Regions from separate parts of the Streptomyces sp. NPDC046870 genome, predicted to be linked through region 3. Evidence: riboswitches for the same ligand, from Rfam matches in the RefSeq annotation. Region 3 holds a riboswitch; each other region holds the start of a gene.

Region 1 (2,193 bases), on a different contig from region 3:
GTGGGCACCCTCACCGACGTGGTCACCGTCGCGACAGTCGCCCTGCTGGCCGTCGCCATCAACCGGGTGGTCCGCCGGGGCGACCGGCGGCTCGCCTCCGCCCGCGAGATCGCCGAGGCCGCCCAGCGGGCCGTCCTGCCGGAACCGGACGAGCGGATCGGCGGCTACGAGATCGCCGCCTGCTACGAGGCGGCACGGCAGGACGCGTTCATCGGCGGCGACCTGTACGCCGTACAGGACAGCCCCTACGGCGTCCGGCTGGTCGTCGGGGACGTGCGCGGCAAGGGCATGGGCGCCGTCGCCGCGGTGGCCGTGGTGATCGGCGCGTTCCGGGAGGCGGCCGAGCAGGAGGCCACGCTGGAGGCGGTCGCCGAGCGGCTGGAGCGGGCGCTGGCCCGCGAGGGCACCCGGCGCGACGGGATCGACGCCTTCGAGGGGTTCACCACCGCGGTGCTCGCCGAACTCCCGCACGGCGACGGCGCCGTACGGATCGTCAACCGCGGCCATCCGCCGCCGCTGCTGCTGCACGCCGACGGCACCCTGCGGACCCTGGCCCCGGCCGAGCCCGCGCTGCCGCTCGGCATGGGCGACCTCGGCATGTGGCCGGACCGCGCCACCGAGACCGCCTTCCCGAGCGGCGCGACCCTGCTGTTCTTCACCGACGGCCTGTCCGAGGCGCGGGACGCCCACGGCCGGTTCTACGACCCCGAACGGCGGCTCGCCGGACGCACCTTCGCCGGCCCGGCCGCACTGGTCGGCCGGCTCGCCGAGGAGGCGCGCCGGCACTCCGGGGGCGGCATGGCCGACGACATGGCGCTGCTCGCCGTGCGGCGCCCCTGACCGTCACCGCAGGTGACCGGACGACCGCCGTGCGCATAACGTCTGAGTCACCATCAAAACCGAAAGTGACTGCTGAACGAGTCCGATGCTCGGTCAACTCGCCCCTTTTGACGGGGTAGTGGCCGATAGCTCCGCTGGTGAAGACGCGAATGATCAAGCCGAACGGCTTGGAAAGTGACTGTCGGGTCTATTAACGTTCGATAACGCAGCGCGGTCGTCACAGCCGTCACAAGAGGCGGCTCCGTGCGCACGCGCCGAATCCCGCAAGGGAGCCGGGGAACCACCACCCTGGGGTGAATCACGCGAATGCCGTCGTGAACTCGCGGAGTCCACGACCGGTATACGCGCGTAGGAGACCTTCCTGCTCCGAACCCGTCAGCTAACCCGGTAGGCGAAAGGAAGGAAAGGAGTACGCCCGCGTGGCGTCCAACCGGCCTGCCCCAGAAGCCCCGTTCATACCGGCACAGCGCGAGCCCGAGACCTTCGGGTACGGCGCCTACCGCGCCGAGGAGGGCCCCTGGGAGGAGTGGAACCCCACCGAGGAGTCCGTCGCCCCGGTGCGCGGCCGGCATCGCGTCGCCAAGCAGCGCGGCGGCTTCGCGCGCAGCTCCACCGTCCTGGGCGTCGGCGTCATGGCCGCCGTCGGCGCGGGCGGCATGGCCAGCGCCAACACCGGCAAGCCGCCGGTCTCGATCTCCCTGCCGGACCTGCCCTCGGTCGGCTCCCTCTTCCACGACGACTCGGCCGACGCCCACCCGGCCGAGGCCGCCACGGCCACGCTGAGCACCGTCGGCGTGACCACGGCCGCCGGCGAGGACAGTGCCGACGCGGGCGAGGCGCTGCGCAACCGGATCATGGCCCAGGCCGAGCAGCAGCAGGGCCAGGCCGAGAGCAGGGCCACGGCCGCCGCGGTCGCCGCCGCCGAGAAGCAGAGCGCCGACGCCGCCGCCCAGGCCGAGCAGAAGGCCGCCGCCCAGGCCGCCGCGGCCAAGGAGAAGGCGGAGGCCGCCGCCGCGAAGAAGGCCGAGGAAGAGCGGCTGGCCAAGCTGGCCGAGCAGTACACGCTGCCCACCTCCTCGTACACGATCACCTCGACCTTCGGCCAGGCCGGCGGGATGTGGTCCTCCGGCTACCACACCGGCCTCGACTTCGCCGCCCCCACCGGCACCCTGATCAAGGCCGTGCACAGCGGCACGATCACCGAGGCGGGCTGGGCCGGCTCCTACGGCTACCGCACGATCCTCACCCTGGACGACGGCACCGAGCTGTGGTTCTGCCACCAGTCCTCGATCAGCGTCTCCGTCGGCCAGAAGGTCACCACCGGCGAGGTCATCGGCCGCGTCGGCGCCACCG
Region 2 (2,193 bases), on a different contig from region 3:
CCGCCAATCCGGCCTGGACATCGGCTTCCAGAGCCTGGTCCCGCACGCTCAGCCCGAACGGCCCGACGACGGTCACGAGGGGTCTCCTGTCTGCTGGTGTCTGCTGGCGGTTACACGGTTTGTCGATAGGTCGCTGCCATCACTCAAGTCAGCGTATCCGGTCCTCTTTCGATCACCGATAGCGCCCACCGGTCCAGCCCGGGCGATACCGGATCATGACCGGCATGGTTTTGATCACACAGTGTGAGCGGATTTTTATCCATATAAGAGTAATCCGGACACTCCACCCTCGCCTCGGCGGCGACGCCCCGCACACGCCGGGTTCCACCATCACCCCGACTTCAGGTGCGAATCCCCTTATTCCCTCATGTCCGATTTAAAAGTGTTTGTTATTTCGTGAGTTGGGTCACGTGCCCGACGGGGCCGCCGGGCACGCCCGACCCTCGCGCACCCCTTGCCGTATCGGCGAGTTGAGGATTGGCAACCGCAAAGGATCAAGTACCTCATACGGCGTCGATCAAGGTCAAATCGCACGTTGTATGAATCCGGGCCTTGTTCCCGACATGTGCTCTCGCATACGTTCCGGGCCGTCGGGCGGACGCCGAATCCTGCCGCCGCCCGCATACCCATCGACGAACTCATTCGTACGGCAGGAGCGGGGGACCCAGGTAAGCCGCCGGTCCGGAACGGCACACGCCGCGCCGGGACGGCTAGGGGTGAAGCCATGCCTCCGTCAGGAGCACGGCAGGGCGCCTCCCCGCCCGAACCCGACAGCTCACCTCGCAGGCGTCGGAGAGGAACGCCCCCATGTCTGCTGTCGCCCAGCCCCGCCGTACCCGGAACAGCCGCCTCGTCCGCGCGCTCACCGCCGTCGGCACCGGTGCCGCCGTCCTCGCCCTGCCGCTCATCGGCGCGGCGGACGCCTCCGCGGCCCCCAGCACCACCACCACGGCCGCCACCACCCCCGCCGGCTACCCGAACAACCTCGACGGCTGGATCCGCGAGTCGCTGGCGATCATGGCCGAGAAGCACATCCCGGGCACCTACAACGGCATCCACCGCAACATCATCCGCGAGTCCTCCGGCAACCCGAAGGCCATCAACCTCTGGGACTCCAACGCCGCCAAGGGCATCCCGTCCAAGGGACTGCTCCAGGTCATCGACCCGACGTTCAACGCGTACCACGTGGCCGGAACGTCCTTCGACATCTACGACCCGGTCGCCAACATCACCGCCGCCTGCAACTACGCGGCCGCGCGGTACGGGTCCATCGACAACGTGTTCGGCGCGTACTGACCGGCACCGGCGGTCCGGCCGGGCGCCGGCCGACGACCTGACCGGGCGCTGCCGGTGTCCCCGTCAGCCGGTCGGGAAGAGTCGTTCGAGGACGACGGCGACGCCGTCGTCCTCGTTCGACAGGGTGATCTCGTCGGCCACCGCCTTCAGCTCCGGGTGGGCGCCGGCCATGGCGACACCGCGCCCGGCCCAGTCGAACATCGGGATGTCGTTGGGCATGTCGCCGAACGCGAGGGCCCGTTCGGCGGCGATCCCGAGCCGTTCCGCGGCCCGCGCCAGCCCGGTCGCCTTCGTCACCCCGCACGGCTGGAGCTCCACCGTGCCGGGCCCCGACATCGTGACCGACGCGAGCGAGCCCACCGCCGCCCGGGCCACGGCCGCCAACTCGTCGTCGGACAGGGTGGCGTGCCGCAGCAGCACCTTGCTGATGGGCGCGCACCACAGGTCGTCCCGCCGGCCGACCCGCACCGCGGGCAGTGTCGGGTGGGGCATCCGGTAACCGGGCTCGATGAGCGTGAGCCCGTCCACGCCGTCCTGGTCGACCGCCGCGTAGACCTCCCCCACCTCCGCCTCGATCTTGCCGAGCGCCGTCTCGGCCAGCTCCCGGTCCAGCCGGACGGACCACAACAGACGGTCGGTCGCGGCGTCGTAGACCTGGGCCCCCTGCCCGCACACCGCGAGCCCGGCACCGCCGAGGTCCGCGAGCAGCGGCCGCACCCGCGGGGCCGGGCGGCCCGTCACCACCAGGTGCCGGGCACCGGCCCGCGCCACCCGCGCGAGCGCGGCGAGGGACCGGTCCGAGACGGTGTCGTCGCCGCGCAGCAGCGTCCCGTCCAGGTCGGTGGCGATCAGTGCATATGCCGGGGTGGGTGCCATGATCAGAGAATACGGACAGCA
Region 3 (2,193 bases):
CACCGTGCTCCGTCCAGGACTCGACCGGGCTGACCGGCGCCTCCACCGTGTACATCCACGCGATCTTGTGCCGCAGCTGGGTGAGCACCGAGGTCAGCGAGGTGCTGCCGGAGGCCTGGGCGAGCGTCTCGTGGAACCAGCCGCCCAACGAGCGCAGGTCCTCGTTGCTGCCCCTGCGGGCCCGCTCCTGGCCCAGCCGGACCAGACCGCGCAGCACCTTCAGATGCGCCTCCGTACGCCGCTGGGCGGCCCGGGCGGCGCCCAGCGGCTCCAGCAGCGTCCGCATCTCCAGCAGGTCGGCGGCCTCCTGCTCGGTCGGCTCGGCCACGCACGCGCCCGCGTGCCGGCGCGTCACCACGAAGCCCTCGGCCTCCAGGGTGCGCAGGGCCTCGCGCACGGGGACGCGTGAGACGCCGTAGCGGCGGGCCAGGACTTCCTCGGTGAGGCGGCTGCCGCGCTCGTGGACACCCGCGACGATGTCGTCCCGGATGGCCGTGCACACCGAGTGCGCCGGAATACGCATGACCGACCTCCGCCTTAATCCCCGTGAAACGTCGACGATGGACGTGTGTTCCGTGACTCTATTCCAATGAGCCGGAATTTCCGACGGCGGGCCCTAATCCATGGCTATTTTTTGGACAGCGGTCCGGCGGCCACCGGTAAAAAGGCGAAAGCCCCGGCTCGGTGAGCCGGGGCCTCGGACAGCCGTGCGGTCGGCGTCAGACGTTCACGCCGTGCTTGCGGAGGTAGGCGACGGGGTCGACGTCCGAGCCGTACTCGGGGGTCGTGCGCGCCTCGAAGTGCAGGTGCGGGCCCGTGACGTGGCCCGTGGCCCCGGACAGGCCGATCTGCTGGCCCGGGACGACCTTCTGGCCCACCGTGACCGCGATGGACGACAGGTGGCCGTACTGGGTGTACATGCCGTCGGCCATGCGGATCACGACCTGGTTGCCGTACGCGCCGCCCCAGCCGGCGGAGACCACCGTGCCGGAGCCCACCGCGTGGACGGCCGTGCCGCTGGCCGCGTGGAAGTCGATGCCGGTGTGCGCACCGGAGCTCCACAGGGAGCTGCTCGCCTGGTAGGCGGTGGAGACGTAGGAGTGCGCGATCGGGGCGACGAAGGTGTTCAGCCGCTTGCGCTCGGCCTCACGGGCGGCCCGGACCTTCTCGGCGCGGATCCTCTGCGCCCGCTCGGCCGCCGCCTTGGCCGCGGCCTCCTCGGCCGCCTTCTGCTCGGCGGCCTGCTGCTGCGCGGCGGCCTGCGCGTCGATCTCGTCGGCGACGCCCTCGGACGCGGCGACGACCGGGGTGAGGCCGGTCTGCTCCGCGGTGTTCTCGGCGGCGAGCGCCGGGGAGCCGGCGAGGGTGCCGATCACACCGGTGGTGGTGAGGGCCGCGACGCCGGCCGCCTGGGCGGTGGTCCGCTTGACCCGGCCGGGCTTGCGGTGCTTCCCGGTGGCGCACATGAACGCCATGAAGTGGCTGGTCCTTTCCTTCCCTCTCGCCTACCGGGTTAGCTGACGGGTTCGGAGCAGGAAGGTCTCCTACGGGCCTCCTCGCACTCGCGCGGACGCCCGATTCACCCCAGGGACGGTGGGTCCCCGGCTCCCCTGGCTCGCGCCGTACGGGGACTCGGCGATGACTGTCCGGTGCCGCGGGTGCGGCGCACTGCCTGACGAACAGCCCGGACGAAGCTACGCAAGCACGTTGTCAATCCTCAAACGCATCCCGGCTTTTGTAGCGCATCCCACAGGGCAGACAGGCAACCTCCGCCCCAAAACGGGCATCTGAGGAAGGGAGTGGAACACCGTGGGGCCCTGACGACCCGTAGGTCACCAGGGCCCCACGCGCGCGTGCCGTCGTCCGGCCGCCGCGGTGGCCGTCTACTCGGCCGCCACCACGGTCACTTCACCGATGCCCAGCGCCTCCACCGGCGCCTTGATCTGCGACGCGTCACCGACGAGGACGGTCACCAGGCGGTCCACCGGGAAGGCGTTCACGACGGCCGCGGTGGCCTCCACCGTGCCCGTGGCCGCCAACTGCTGGTACAGCGTCGCCTGGAAGTCGTCGGGCAGGTGCTGCTCGACCTGGTCGGCCAGCGTGCCGGCGACGGCCGCCGCGGTCTCGTACTTCAGCGGCGCCACACCGACCAGGTTCTGCACGGCGACGTCCCGCTCGGCGTCGGTCAGGCCG
Region 4 (2,193 bases), on a different contig from region 3:
GGGTCGCCGTCGCGGAGCTCGATGGCCTCGAAGGCGCCGGTCGAGGCGCCGGACGGGACGGCGGCACGACCCGTGCTGCCGTCGTCGAGGCCGACCTCGACCTCGACCGTGGGGTTGCCTCGGGAGTCCAGGATTTCCCGGGCTACGACGACGTCGATGGACGGCACGAGCATCTCCTTCTTGGATGTGACGCTGGAAGTGCGGGGCGGTGTGCCTTACGGCTGTGCCTTGCGACTAGAGCCTAACCGTCCCGGGGGCGCCGGCCACCGACCGACCGTCCCGTGGACAAGCCGACGGTACCTTTTGTTTCTCGCCGAAACAAAGGCTTCAGGGGCCACTGGACGCAAAAAAGCCCCGCCCGGGTGCGTACGGGGGAACACGCACCGGGGCGGGGAGCCCGTGGGGACGGGGGTACGGCCCGCCGGGGCCGTCGGCGCGGCCCGCGCGCGGACGCGGGCCCGGGCCGGGGTCTTACTTGAGGTGCAGCTGCTGACCCGGGTAGATCAGGTTGGCGTCCTCGACGATGTCCTTGTTCAGCTCGAACAGCTTCTGCCAGCCGCCCCGCACGTGCTGCTTGACGGCGATGGAGCTGAGGGTGTCACCGGTGACGACCTTGTACTCGCCGTCGCCCTTCTTGACCTTCTTGCCGGTCGGGGTGGTGACGGTCTTGCTCTGGCCCTTGCTCGCGCTCGCGGCCGGACGCTCGGCGGAGCGGGAGGCGGCCTGCTCACCGGTGGAGCGGGTGGCGGTGGAGCCGCCCGAGCCGGTGGAGCCGCCCGAGCCGGTGGAGGTGCTCGGGGTGGAGGTGCTCGGCGCGGAGCCGTTGTACGGGGTGCCGGACAGGCCCGTGCCGCAGACCGGCCAGGCGCCCTTGCCCTGAGCGGCGAGGACCTTCTCGGCGACGGCGATCTGCTGCGCCTTGCTCGCCTTGTCGGCGGTGCCCGCGTACTGCGTGCCGCCGTACGCGGCCCAGGTGGAGGCGGAGAACTGCAGACCGCCGTAGTAGCCGTTGCCGGTGTTGATGGACCAGTTGCCACCGGACTCGCACTGGGCGACCGCGTCCCACTGGGAGGCGGTGGCCGCGGAGGCGTTGCCGGCCGCCATCAGCGGAGCGGCGACGGCGGCACCGGTGACACCGGCGAGTGCGACGGCGCGGACGGCCTTGGACGGACGACGGTGCTTGCCCTTGCTGGAGAACAGCATGGATCGATCCCCTCACCGACGCCTGCGAGGTGAGCTGTCGGGTTCGGGCCGGTTGAGTTGCCCGGCCGCACTCCGCTCACGCGGGTGCGGCTTCACCCCGAGCCGGTTCCGGCATCAACTGCCGGGCCCGGCGCCTACCTTGGGTCCCCCGCTCCTGCCTACGGCGCTTGACGCGACGACTGTTCCCGGGCGACCGCTGGCAGGATTCGGCGTTGCGGCTGCCGGGGCTCGTGGTGACGAGCGATCACGACCGTAGACACGCGATCCGCGGAATTTCAAAGACGATCAGGGCTTCTGAGACTCATCCCACACTTTCGCCAAATCGGACATTAGGGCGTTAAGCGGGACGTCAACTCCCCCTACTTCCCGCCCGATTCGCCCCCGACTTCCAGGGTCTGACCGGCACTGATGTGATTCGGGTCGGTCCCGATGGCCTTCTTGTTGCCGGTGTACAGCGCGCGCCATCCGCCGTCGACCTCAAGGGAGTCGGCGATGGAGGCGAGGGTGTCGCCCTGACGGACGGTGTACGTGTCCGTTTCACGGGAGGCGTGCCGACCAGAGGACACGGGCTTCTGACCGTTTGTCATGCTTTCGTCCGCGCCGCCCTCGTCCGCGCTCACGCCCCGGTGGCGTCCGCCGCCGAGGGACCCGGTGTCGACCAGGCTCCAGGAACCGGCGGCCTGCTGGGGGTTGTCCGCGACACCGGCGTCCGGGGTGACGGTGGGCGCGCTGCCGGTTCCCTGCGGGCTTCCGGCGTCCGGCGCGGTGGACTTGTCGGACTTGGGGGTGTTGGTCCCTGCCGAACCGGTGTCCGCACCGGCGGCCTTGTCCGGCTTGACGCTCGGCGTGGTGGCGGTCTCCTCCGAGGAGGAACCGGCCCCGGAGCCGGAGTTGGCGTCGGAGTCCGCGTCGGCGGAGGGCGACGAATCCGGCAGACCGGACGAGTCGGAGCCACCGGAGGAACCGGATGTACCGGAATTGCCCGCCGAT

The links. Region 3 has a riboswitch for cyclic di-AMP ahead of AB0946_RS29250 (M23 family metallopeptidase). Riboswitches for the same ligand answer to the same signal wherever they lie in the genome.
Positions count from the first base shown of each region.
Region 1: it holds a riboswitch for cyclic di-AMP, as region 3 does, so the genes downstream of both, AB0946_RS34010 (M23 family metallopeptidase) here and AB0946_RS29250 (M23 family metallopeptidase) in region 3, are expected to answer to the same signal.
Region 2: it holds a riboswitch for cyclic di-AMP, as region 3 does, so the genes downstream of both, AB0946_RS08190 (transglycosylase SLT domain-containing protein) here and AB0946_RS29250 (M23 family metallopeptidase) in region 3, are expected to answer to the same signal.
Region 4: it holds a riboswitch for cyclic di-AMP, as region 3 does, so the genes downstream of both, AB0946_RS11495 (transglycosylase family protein) here and AB0946_RS29250 (M23 family metallopeptidase) in region 3, are expected to answer to the same signal.

Region 1 is NZ_JBEYXM010000024.1:98,070-100,262, forward strand. Features, by position in the region: gene AB0946_RS34005 (PP2C family protein-serine/threonine phosphatase) at 1-840, shown strand, start outside; cyclic di-AMP (ydaO/yuaA leader) riboswitch at 1,083-1,248, shown strand; gene AB0946_RS34010 (M23 family metallopeptidase) at 1,260-2,193, shown strand, end outside.
Region 2 is NZ_JBEYXM010000002.1:815,112-817,304, forward strand. Features, by position in the region: gene AB0946_RS08185 (polyprenyl synthetase family protein) at 1-76, opposite strand, end outside; cyclic di-AMP (ydaO/yuaA leader) riboswitch at 621-802, shown strand; gene AB0946_RS08190 (transglycosylase SLT domain-containing protein) at 808-1,296, shown strand; gene AB0946_RS08195 (HAD family hydrolase) at 1,360-2,172, opposite strand.
Region 3 is NZ_JBEYXM010000017.1:82,579-84,771, forward strand. Features, by position in the region: gene AB0946_RS29245 (GntR family transcriptional regulator) at 1-523, opposite strand, end outside; gene AB0946_RS29250 (M23 family metallopeptidase) at 720-1,475, opposite strand; cyclic di-AMP (ydaO/yuaA leader) riboswitch at 1,488-1,648, opposite strand; gene AB0946_RS29255 (pitrilysin family protein) at 1,884-2,193, opposite strand, start outside.
Region 4 is NZ_JBEYXM010000004.1:86,368-88,560, forward strand. Features, by position in the region: gene eno (phosphopyruvate hydratase) at 1-173, opposite strand, end outside; gene AB0946_RS11495 (transglycosylase family protein) at 472-1,203, opposite strand; cyclic di-AMP (ydaO/yuaA leader) riboswitch at 1,208-1,379, opposite strand; gene AB0946_RS11500 (transglycosylase family protein) at 1,563-2,193, opposite strand, start outside.